2 regions of the Alteromonas sp. R7 genome follow, and region 2 is predicted to be linked to the other one. Evidence: riboswitches for the same ligand, from Rfam matches in the RefSeq annotation. Region 2 holds a riboswitch; the other holds the start of a gene.
What was found. A riboswitch is a leader RNA that binds a small molecule or an ion and turns the genes downstream of it on or off. The one in region 2 is predicted to bind thiamine pyrophosphate.
Positions count from the first base shown of each region.

Region 1 (6,172 bases), on a different contig from region 2:
TTTGGCAACGGCAGTGCCTTCGTCTTTCAATTGTTTAAGGGCAATTAATTCACTAAGTGATATAGGAGAAATCACGCTCATTGGTTGATTGTTCACGTTGATATTAATTTGGGTCATTGGCATACCTCACAATAAGAAGAGGGGGGAAGCTTGAAACTTTGCAGCGTACCTTGGCCTGCATGGGCGTTTACGTACTGGCCCCATTTAATATCGGCATCGAAGCCTCTTGCCAGAAATAACAAGGCTTGGGTAGCTTGGTGGCATGCTGCCATGCCTACAACGGGGCCCAGTACACCTTTGCTAACGCAATCCTCGCGTATGGCAACATTATTCACTAAACACTCGTAGCAACCGCAGGTGGCTGAGTTTTGAGGCAAGTTCAGCGCTTGCCAGGTAAGCCCACTGGCTGCTGCAATAAAAAGCGGAATAGAGGCGCGAAACGAGGCCAGGTTTATCTGTCTTCGTACCGTAACGTTGTCGGTGCAATCCAGCACGCAGGTGGCTGATGCAATTAACGTTGGTAAGTTGTTACTATCAGCAAATAAACTTTTAAACTGTATGTTTAAATGCGAGTTCACTTTACGCAGTTCATTGTAAAGCGACTTGGCTTTTAGCTCGCCTAGGTGCATTTCGTTGTAGCTTATCTGGCGCTGCAAATTACTAATGTCGACGGTGTCACCATCTATAAGTGTAATGTTGCCCACGCCTGCGCCTGCTAAATAGCGGGCGGTTAAGCTGCCTAATCCACCTAAGCCAACGATAACGGCGTGTGCACTCGACAAATAAAGCTGTCCGTCATGATCAATGCAATCAAGTAAGAGTTGTCTGCTGTAGCGACGTATATCCTGATGCGCTAACTGCTGGCCTACTGAGTGACTAAGTGAATGAGTAGCTGAATGACTAAGCAAACCCAGCCTCCTCAACCAATGCTTGGTAGGCTTTTAGCGGGTGTGCTGCCTGAGTGATTGCACTTACCACAGCAATGCCGCTAACGCCGGTTTTAGCTACATTGCCTATACGCGATAAGTTAATACCACCAATAGCAACGGTGGGAATGCCATCGCAAAGCTGCACATACTTTTCTAAACGTGCTACACCTTGGGGCTTCGAAGGCATGTCTTTGGTATTGGTGGGGAAGATATGACCAAGGGCAATGTAAGACGGGTTTAAAGCGCGAACACGTTGAATTTCAGCGAAGCCGTGCGTTGATATTCCAAGCCGTAAACCCGCACTACGGATGGCGTTTAGGTCTGCGGTGTCGATATCCTCTTGCCCCAAGTGCACACCGTAAGCCCCGAGTTCTATGGCCAGCTCCCAATAGTCATTAATGAATAATTGGCAGTCGGTGTGTTTCACCAATTCTATTGCCTCTTTTATTTGCTGACGAATGTCTTCTTGGGAGCCTTGTTTAACCCGCAGCTGCATGATTTTTATGCCCGTTGGCCAGAGGCGGGCTATCCATTGCACGCTATCCACTACAGGGTAGATGCCTAAATGAGTATGAGTAAGTGCAGGAAAGTGGCCTTCTTTACAAGACGAGGCTTCAAGAAGGGTATCCTTATCCCGCTCTTTTTCATTGGCAGTGGCACCACGTTGGTGAAAGGTCACCAGCGGAAAGCTCTCTGGTTTTGCGGGAAAGCCGTTGGTTCGTGCAAAGTAGGCGGTTAATTCGTTACTTATGGCGTTTGCGTTAGCCGCTGCGCATTGCTTTGGTAGTGTATGGCCACGAACTTCGCTGACGTAAGCATTAGCAAGCGTAAGTGCGTCTTCAATGCAGTAGTCGTGCACAATGAATGCCGCTAATGCGCTGGCTAACATACAGCCTGTGCCGCGAAGGTTGCCGTTAGCGTATTTCAGCTGGCTAAAACGAAGAGTGTGAGAGGCACAAACAAAAATATCGCTTACATTTTTTTGCCAGTGGGCGTGACCGCCCTTAACGTAAACGCTCTTTGCGCCTTTACCCCTTAGCCGATTGATTGCATTTAGCAAGCTCGCTTCATCAACAACTGGCAAATGGGTGAGCCACGCAAGCTCATCGATATTTGGCGTAACGATATCTACTGTATTCAACAGTTCGTCAACTACGCTTTCGCTTAACTCACTCAGCACGCCACCTGACGAGGTAGACAGTACAGGGTCCCATACAACGAAGGGGCGAGGGTTAGATGTTTTTTGAATACGTGCACACAACAACAGCGCTTGCTCATCATTAGCAATAGCGCCAATTTTAATAGCGCGTGGCGGGGTATCTTCAAACAGCACCTGCCACTGCTGATTTAATGCCGACGCGCACATGCTTTCCTTACTAAGCATGATTGAGTTGGATTGCACGGTAAGTTGTGTAGTGAGCACACAAGCATGGATGTTCAGATCGGCCAATGTAATGGCGTCGCGGGTAACGCCCGCACCACCGCTACAGTCCACACCTCCCACACACCACACTACAGGAAGTGCAGTGGTGAGGTTGTTGGATGCAGGGTTTATGGACGCTTTCGCCATCATGGTAGCTCTACCTTGCTATCTGCAGTGTGATAAAGCTCTGCGCCAGACTGATTGAATGCCTGGGCCATCTCTTTCATGCCTTTTTCTTTCTCAAACTCTTGCTGCTCTGCTTTTTTAGCCACATCGCGCACTTCCTGAGAAATTTTCATGCTGCAAAATTTAGGGCCGCACATAGAGCAGAAATGCGCAACTTTGCCAGACGCCTGCGGCAAGGTTTCATCGTGATAAGCGCGCGCAGTATGCGGGTCGAGAGCTAAATTGAACTGATCTTCCCACCTGAATTCAAAGCGTGCTTTCGACATGGCGTTGTCGCGAATTTGTGCACCTGGGTGTCCTTTTGCCAAGTCGGCAGCGTGGGCTGCAATTTTGTAGGTGATCAGCCCCTGTTTAACGTCTTCTTTGTTAGGTAGGCCTAAATGCTCTTTAGGTGTTACATAGCACAGCATTGCGCAGCCATACCAACCGATCATGGCGGCACCTATACCTGAAGTGAAGTGATCGTAGCCAGGAGCGATATCGGTGGTGAGGGGGCCAAGGGTATAAAACGGCGCTTCGTGGCAATGCTTAAGCTGCTCTTCCATGTTCGCTTTAATCATATGCATTGGCACATGCCCCGGGCCTTCAATCATTACCTGAACATCGTACTCCCATGCAATTTTCGTCAGCTCTCCAAGGGTACGTAATTCAGAGAATTGCGCGTCGTCGTTAGCGTCAGCTACGCTACCAGGGCGCAGGCCATCACCTAGCGACAGCGCCACATCGTACTTAGCGCAAATTTCGCAAATATCGTGAAAGTGCTCATACAGAAAGCTTTGTTGGTGGTGGCTTAAGCACCACTTTGCCATTATCGAACCGCCGCGCGATACAATGCCGGTTACCCGCTTTGCGGTAAGGTGTACGTACTCAAGCAGCACGCCAGCGTGAATGGTGAAGTAGTCTACGCCTTGTTCAGCTTGCTCAATTAGGGTGTCTTTAAACATCTCCCACGTTAAATCTTCGGCTACACCGTTTACTTTTTCTAGCGCTTGATAGATGGGGACGGTGCCAAGAGGAACAGGACTGTTTCGCAGCAGCCACTCTCGGGTTTCGTGAATGTTTCTGCCGGTAGATAAATCCATGATGGTATCGGCGCCCCAGCGCGTTGACCACACCAGCTTTTCTACCTCTTCTTCAATAGACGAGGTGACTGCTGAATTACCAATGTTTGCGTTAATCTTTACTAGAAAGTTACGCCCTATAATCATTGGTTCCAACTCGGGGTGATTGATGTTGCATGGAATAATGGCGCGGCCTGCGGCCACTTCCTGGCGTACAAATTCAGGCGTGATGGTATCGGGTAAATTCGCACCAAAGTGTTCGCCTTTGTGCTGCTGCGTCAGTTCGGCATCTTTAATGGCCTGGCGACCCATATTCTCGCGAATGGCAATGTATTCCATTTCAGGAGTAATAATGCCCTGTCTTGCGTAGTGAAGCTGGGTTACGTTTTTGCCTGCTTTTGCTTTTAGTGGTTTGCGGCTGCGAATAAAGCGGAAATCTTCGGTAAATATGTCGTTTTCTCGCTCTTTTGCAAAGCTTGACGAAACGCCCTCTAATTCAAGGGTATCGCTACGCTCTTCAATCCACTTTTGGCGAAGCGGAGCTAGGCCTTTGTGCACATCTATGTTTTCTTGTGGGTCGCCGTAGGGGCCTGAAGTGTCGTAAACAGGAATGGGCGGATTTGGTTCTAAAATAGGGTTGTCTTCTGTTCCACCCACTAAACGGTCGTGTTGGTGAATAAGGCGCATGGCCACACGAATATCGTCACGGCTGCCACACTCGTAGTGGCGTGTTGAATTTGGGTAAGCTTCGCCCGCAAGTTCATTAATGAATTGTTGTGCTTGTTGGCGCTGTTCGCGTCTGTTCGACATAGCATTTTACCTTGTAAATTTAGGTTCTAAAAATGCTTGTCAGGAGTGAAGGAGAATACAAAGTGGAAGTGTAGAGGGAAACAATCCCGTTACTTTAGCGAGATTGTTGGTAAAGGTTCTGGTGATTGCAGCCCTTTACACCGTTGATGTTGACTTGGCGATAAACTTGAACAGTTTACCTTGAGTGACGAGCAGCACCGGAATGGGTGTGTCTGTATCATCAACAGCAAAACAACTTCGCTTCACAACGCTAAACCACGGTTTAACATTGTGCACATTGTATTTTCTTGTTCCCTTCGCAGGTATTAGCCTGATCAGGTTCTACGGATCCCACTTTCGCGGTCTCAGCTTACTGGGTTACCAGTGAAGCACTCCGACAAGTTGTTTAAGTCAATTCGGGTTGTTGTTGAAACAACCCGAATTGAGAATTCCTTTTTACTATATCTTCAATTTTACGGGTAATACAAGTACTACCAGAAAGCTAAATGAATATTCATCTAGCTGGCTAGCTGCTGACCTTCCTTGTAAAGCTGAAGTGCAGTGGCTGTGTCGTGCTTGCGTTCGCTAATTGCAGACAGCAGCAATAAGTCTTCTTTGCGCGACTTCATTTTAGTGGCTTTAAGCAGCGCTTTTTCCGCCAACACATCATCGCCTGAGTTAAATGCAACTTGGCCTAGCGTGGAGTATAGCGACACGTTTTCTTCGTCTTGCTTTATCCAGCTTTCAAGCAGTCGTAGTGATGGCGATGCATCAGGAATATTAAGCTGCGTGAACAGCGGAAACAGGGCGCTATTCGGGCCACGTTTTTGCCATTCAACTAGCAAATTCTGTGCGTCGGCATGCATACCTTGGTCAAGCAACTGTTGAATGTAAGCCGCGCGGTAAGCATCGTCGTGACGAAGCTTGCGGGGTAGGGTTTCCCAATATGATTTAAGCTCGACAGCGCCTTGCTTACTGGCAATTTCCGCAAACTTACCTTTGGCAATACGCTGGCTCCATGTAGTGTAGTCTGCTTTGGGCAATGCTTTACGCCAGCCTGACAAATTTTCTTGAAGTACTTGCCATTTACCTAGCTTGGCAAGAATTTGCGCTTTTAACTGCACAACCTGCTTGTTCTCGCGCTCTTGCTCGTCAAGTTCGTTAAGTTTCTCTAGTGCCGCATCGTATTTTTCTTCAGCCATATCAATACGCGCGTGCATGACCGTTGCGGCTACTTTCGCTTTTGGAAAGTCAGTTGCCTGAACAAGGAAATAACGGGCTTTGGCTAAATCGTTATTGGCAAAAGCAATTTGCGCTGACGCCAAATAGTTAACGCCTTCGAAATCGCCGTTGGTGGTTTTGCTTAGCGCCTTTTGAGCCGTATCAAAATCACCTGCAGCCATTGCGTGTAAGCCGTCGTAAAACGCACGCTTACGTTTGCGCTCACCTAAGGTGCCAAACCATTTATGTGAACCTGTGATCAGGCTTAACGCCCACAATACAAGTCGAGATAGTACGTACCAGGCAATGACGGCACCTATCACTAAAATACAAAAGCTAATCACCGTCATTTCAACAGCGGTGTTACCCAGTGATATGAGTACGTAGCCCTTATCGCCTAACAACATCGGGCCAACAATTAGTGCAACAACGAATGCGGCTAATACCGCAAGGGCAATAGCTAACCATTTCATAGTGCACTTGCTCCTTGTCCGAACACTTGCTTAACGCGGCTATCCAATAGACGCTCTAGCGGTTTTTGTGACACTAGCTCTGTAGGTATT
Region 1 is NZ_JBVTQX010000007.1:226,618-232,789, reverse strand. It holds gene thiS (sulfur carrier protein ThiS) at 1-117, opposite strand, end outside; gene AC0J2X_RS13345 (HesA/MoeB/ThiF family protein) at 114-908, opposite strand; gene thiE (thiamine phosphate synthase) at 901-2,502, opposite strand; gene thiC (phosphomethylpyrimidine synthase ThiC) at 2,499-4,409, opposite strand; TPP riboswitch at 4,684-4,795, opposite strand; gene AC0J2X_RS13330 (heme biosynthesis HemY N-terminal domain-containing protein) at 4,907-6,082, opposite strand; gene AC0J2X_RS13325 (uroporphyrinogen-III C-methyltransferase) at 6,079-6,172, opposite strand, start outside.
Region 1: it holds a riboswitch for thiamine pyrophosphate, as region 2 does, so the genes downstream of both, thiC (phosphomethylpyrimidine synthase ThiC) here and AC0J2X_RS14625 (TonB-dependent receptor) in region 2, are expected to answer to the same signal.

Region 2 (6,172 bases):
CAACCATCGGTTTTGGAGACCGCTGTTCTACCAATTCGAACTACACCCCTAGCGCGCTGTGCATTATACGGATGACATTAAAAAGGTAAAGCCTTTTTATCACTACCATGCACTGCATGCTTAATTAACACGCAATGCGCTGTTTTTTCAATCGAATAACACCAAATAGGCTTTATCCATCACCTGTGTTTTGTCTTATTGCCCGCTTTTAAACCGACTTCTATACAGCGTCACTTTTAAATGCGGAGCAGTTTATGACAATTAGACCTTATTGGCGTTAAGCGCAGCAAACCACAGGTCATTAGTGATAGCGACAATCTCGGTGTGCAGATCAAATTTCGCTATCGCGTCGTGCTCATCGATATTCATTAGCTTGGCGTAATGCTTAACGAGCTCTCTACTTTCATTGATTTCAAGTTTATTGATAAGGCAGCAACTTGCTAAATCGAAGTAGCGGTTTCCCATGGCGGCATATTCCCAATCAATAATTTTGAGTGAGTTATCTGCGCTCAGTAATAAGTGATTAGTTAGCAAGTCATTATGACATAACACATAGTCGTCATCGTCTTGTTCACTTTTTATTACTTGTTTCCGCAATGATTGGGCTTTTAGATAAAGCTCACTGCTCATATCGAGCTGTGCAACATTAATATAATGCTGCCATCTTGATGCTAAATCTAATGGCCTAGCGGTAATGGGCAAAGAATGAATACGAGCGAGGGTGTTGGCCAGCTCAAGCATTGAAAGCGTCGCACTTTCACTGTGCTCTAGCCACTGCTCAACCCAGATGGTTTCATCATCGCTTAACCATATAGGTTGCGGCGCTACTCCCAACCTATAAAGCTGTTGCTGCAAAGCAAATTGGTGCGCACGATTAACCCCACTAAAGTCATCATCGCCCATCCATTTCACCGCTAAGTCGACAGGGTTATGATCCGACTTTGGTTGCCCACTACTTTGAAGGTTATTTGCAGTCAAGGGTAACTGACTATCTGCGAGCTCTTGAACGCGGTAAACGTGATTTACCGCTCCAGCAGGGTGTGACGAAATTTTCGCACTGTCGCTAAGATTAAGCGCCTTTTGCAGCGTGGCGATGATATCCAACCTGTTCACCTTGTTTTTTATATTGTACTAGCCACTGGTAATACCCAAATACCGCAAAACCAACATAGCCTAAGAACAGGCAAGCAGATAATGCATAACCCACTTGCAGGTATAAATAGGCGGACGCTAAATTGATGAAAAACCAATAAACCCAGTTTTGCAGGATTTTATGCGCCACCATAAATGTTGTGACTACACTCAATAAATTAATGCTCGCATCTAATAGTAGGTACTCACTATTGAACTGTGAGCCTGCCACCTCAGACAGAACCCAAGCGAGCAATAACATACTCGGCACAATGAGCAAATGAGCCCAGAGAGGCCAATGAAGCACTGGCTTAACATCGCCGTCTTCCGCCCCTTTCGACCACTGATAATAACCGTATCCCGCCATTATCATATAAAAGAAGTTAAGCGCAGACTGAAATGGCAAAGTCACCTGCCAAAATAGCCAGGTGTAAATTGCGGTACTCACAAAGGCGCACAGCCAACACCAGCTGTTCTGTTTTGCGGCTAACAGCACATAGGCAATAGCGAGGACAACCGCTACCCACTCTAACAGTGAAGTAGCGGCAATTTGAGAAGTGAACTCAGAAAAAAAGTTAGCCATTAAGATGATTTTCTAGATTGCATGGCATCAAAATTTAAAAACTTAGCAACGAAAATAGCCTGCCCCACTTCTTCATGGGTCCTTTGCATTTCTTCACCAAGTACTTTCATAACCACACCATAGTCACCTGTAACCTGCGTGCTGGTTGAACTTGTTGAAACTGCAATATCACTATAGCTATTTAACCTATCAATGAAATCTTGAATAGGTGGAATGTATTCGTTAACCAATGGGTACAACGACAGTTCAACCATAACTTGCATGTCTGTTTCCTTTTATTTTAAAACGCGTACTTAACAGTAACGCCAAACTGACGACCGTTACCTATTTGGTAATATGGCTCATCGAAGGCATACTCATCGCGAGGGTCGTTGCTGAAACCACCGAATCCACGGGTGTAGTACTCACGATCAAACGCATTTTGTACCCACAGTGATGTCTGCCAATCACCGTGTAACATCACAATCTCCGAATTAACCAGCGTAGTACTTGGCGAGGTTACATCATGGCCGTCAGAAAAACGGTATTCGCTTTTGTAATCTACATCTACACGCAAAAGCATGTTATCTGTAAGTGCGTACTCACTATACAGGTTTGCGGTCCACTTAGGTGATTGAGCCTGTCTTTGCTCAGACACTTCAGTACCGTCTGCAAGCGTATACCCTTCAAAGGTAGCGCTTAGGTAACCAACACTTGCATCAAGCTGCCATGCATCACTAGCAATCCAGCTAAGCTCCAGCTCGGCTCCTTTGTTTGTTCCTAAATCAGCATTATCAATAATATCTACGAACCCTGCCGTACCGTCATCACGAGTGATAACGTCAAAATCGCTCACCTGAGTATCTTTTCTATCCATATAGAAAATTGCAGCACGAGCAATTAGGTCAGGCGTAAGTAATGGGCCCTTAACGCCTACTTCGTAGTTCCAGTTATACTCTTCGTCGAAGAATCGCTGATTGTCATTCACGCGGCTGTCGGGGTTAAAGCCTGCCCCTTTATATCCGCGTGAAATACTGCCGTAATAGAAGTGATCGCCCTGTGTATACTGAAGCGCGACTTTCCCGCCTACCATGGTGGTGTCGAACGCGCGAGTGAGCTGGTTGTTATCAGCGTAATCAAAATCGTAGTTTTCTACTCTTAACCCTGCTACAAGTACTAAATTTTCGTTCAAACGACTTTCAGTCTGAGCATATATAGCGGTCGTCGTAGGCGTGTATTCACTGGCAAAGTCACTATCCAAATAAGTGTACTGACGCAGCAGCTTTTCTTCCGTGCTTTTATAAAATACGCCTATTGTCCAGTCAGTCATACCATCAAAAAGTGCGGCACTGTCAGATGACACGAAACGCATCTCTCCGGTCTGTGTTTCTACATCGCGATAATAGGCGTCAAAAGACGTATAACCCCACGGGTGAAACCCTGTGAATGTCCAGTCTTCATCGTATCCATAAGCAATATTGTGAGAAGCATGGGTGGCAATTAGAATAAAGTCGCCCGCTGCTGTATTGGTTGTAGAGCGCGCGCTAACAGCGTGGGTTTGGTGTTCGTCAAATCCAGGTTCATCAGACAGCGTTTTGTTGTCATTGTCTAGCGAGAATGCATCGTAACCGTTATCGATATCGTACCAGCGATAAGTAAGCGCTAGTGTGGTTCGCTCATCTACACTGCCTTCAACGGCAAAGCGCAGTGCGGTTTCATCGATATTCGCGGTATCGCTTCTATTTAAGAACGTATTTTCTACAAAGCCATCACTGCGATTATGAACCAGCGCAACACGATAGCCCCAATCCGTGTTGATATCATCACCAGTGGCGCCTTCAATACGGTAACTCTCTTTGTTCCCAATGCGGGCTTCAACGTAGTCTGGGGCGTCGCTACCCACGTCATTACTGGAGAGTTTAACCGCTCCGGCCAATGCACCTGTGCCGTATAAGGTAGCCTGAGGTCCGCGATATACCTCTAGTTGTTTAGTATCAAAAATAAGACCTGCCGCAGCAAGGCCTGAAAAATCAAATTCATCGACGATAAAGCTTACAGAAGGATTGATAGGCTCGGCGAACTGACTACGCTCTCCAATACCGCGAATTTGCACGAAGCGGCCGCGAGACGCACCAGCTGCAAAGTTTACGTTTGGAATACTGTTTAGCACACTGTCGATATGGCTCGGCTGTCTACTGCGAAGACGCTCTTGATCTAAAATGGTCGCGCTAGCACTTAACTGGTCGAGTGTAGTTTGACGAAAATCACCAGATACGATGACGCGCTCAATATCTGATGGCGTGCTATCTGAAGTGTTACTTACATTGGTTTGTTGCGCATAGGCCGCAACGGAACTAGCAAGCAGTGAAAGTGTGAAAAGTGTTTTATACATGGGATCTCTTATTCTTATTTAAGAAAAAAGATCCGGGTCTAACGGCAGGTGATAAGGCTATATTGTGAACCATCCCTACGCCGGTATTATCCGGATCAGGTTTAAGGGTTCCCACGAATGTGGATCTCAGACCGAAAACGGACACCCCTTGGTATAGTGTTGCGCTGCTAAAACTAGCAAACTCAACTTCTGCGACGGAGTCTACCAGTTCGATACACGCCGTCAAGCAGATAAGACGTTAAGCTAACGTAAGGTTTTATATATGATATAAGGCGTTGAAAGCTTAGGGCTATTCAGCGTCAATATTCATATTTAGGCGACGTACTTCATCGTCAGTTTGTGCTTTTAAACCTTCCAACGTTTTGCCGTGTGCGGTTGGTTGACGCGTATCAGGGTCAACCTTTACGAAAACGATATCGTCTGCAAAACAGATGGTTTTCTTGGTTGCTTTGTTGCGTACCAAGCAGCTTACGGTAATAGACGTACGGCCTACAGCTTTAGTTTCTAGACCAAACTCTACGATATCACCCTGCATAGCCGGTGATTCGAAACTAATTTCACCAATATGCTTAGTTACCAAGCAATTAGTTTCTAGCTGACAAATAGCCCAAATTGCAGCTTCTTCGTCTATCCATTCTAACGCGCGGCCACCGAACAAAGAATTGGCGTAATTAAGGTCGTTTGGCATAACTAGACGCCGAGAAAGAAAGCGCATTCGAATTCCTCATAATAAATCGCTACTATAGCGTTAGATTATACCGAAAAAACTGATTCATGGCGCTAACTCAATTACGCGAATGGCTATTAGCCCCCTACTTTGAAAATAGCGGCGAAAATGGCTGCAAAAAAAGCTCTCACGCTTCACACTTATCAAACGTGACTTGCCCGCTTCACCGGAGAATGCTTGTAATATCTGGCAATGATGATTTTTGTGAAGCTGCCATACGTAGCGTTCAAGCCTTTGTAGATGAAGTTTCATCTATAAGCGTTGTGAATTTTGCTGGCGATACACTTAAGGGAAAGAACCGCAAACAAGTACTGGGGAGCGAATGTGACATTGCCACATTAGACTGTCGCGATTCATTCAAACCTGGCGACGTGATGGCAGTGGCGGGGATCGTTAAACGCAGTGGTTGTTTAATACTTATTTGCCCTGCATTGAGTGAATGGGTCAACAATATTTCGGTCTCGTTCCTGTCGGAGGGGTTTACGCTTACACAAAGTCGATACCTCGAACGCTTTATAAAGCACCTGCGTAACAACGACTACGTGGCATTTCACACTGAAGAAAAAACCACACTTCCAGATACGGCTATGTACCGCATTAGCCAAGGCGTAACATCAAACGTCTATAGAGGCTCACTATTTAAATCAGAAGAGCAAGAGCAGGCATACAGTCGTTTATATCAAGCACACTCACTTAATAAACTAAACGCGCTGATTACCGCCCCAAGAGGCAGAGGCAAGTCATCATTATTAGGTATATTCATTGAAAGCCTAATCAGACAGGGTAAAAATGTACTGTTAACCAGTGAACGGTTCGATAATGTGAAGAACGTGCTTTCACGTATTCAACAGCACGAAATAGCCGGTGTCAAAACACAACAACCATCCACCGCTAACATTCAAGCCCAACTAAGCCTTGGTGATAAGAATGAGACAGCGACGTTTGGAATTGTAAAATGGGTGCCCCCTGACAGTGCCTTGTTATATACCACAGAAGATGAAAAGTATGACGTTGTAATTGTTGATGAAGCGGCTTCAATCCCCCTCCCGGATGTATACCGGATCATAGCCAACCACAAGCAGTGGGTGCTTAGTACTACGCTTTTGGGTTATGAAGGCTCAGGCAGTGGCTTTATTCACAAACTCATCCCTAATTTACCGCCATCAGCTATCCATTTAAGACTATCAACGCCGTTACGATGGTTCGAACATGATCCCATTGAAGCCTTTTTCAATACGACTTGTTTATTTGAGGACAGAGATGCGGCGCGCAATATTGGCGAGATTAATTTCAAAAACAGTATTAATGCATCGATAGATTACGATTTTTTCATAAGTTCGTTTAAAAGCATTTCCGAAGA
Region 2 is NZ_JBVTQX010000009.1:1,207-7,378, reverse strand. It holds tRNA gene AC0J2X_RS14645 (tRNA-Trp) at 1-50, opposite strand, end outside; gene AC0J2X_RS14640 (phosphotransferase) at 262-1,113, opposite strand; gene pnuC (nicotinamide riboside transporter PnuC) at 1,070-1,714, opposite strand; gene AC0J2X_RS14630 (hypothetical protein) at 1,714-1,977, opposite strand; gene AC0J2X_RS14625 (TonB-dependent receptor) at 1,995-4,085, opposite strand; TPP riboswitch at 4,141-4,244, opposite strand; gene AC0J2X_RS14620 (acyl-CoA thioesterase) at 4,375-4,800, opposite strand; gene AC0J2X_RS14615 (tRNA(Met) cytidine acetyltransferase TmcA domain-containing protein) at 4,860-6,172, shown strand, end outside.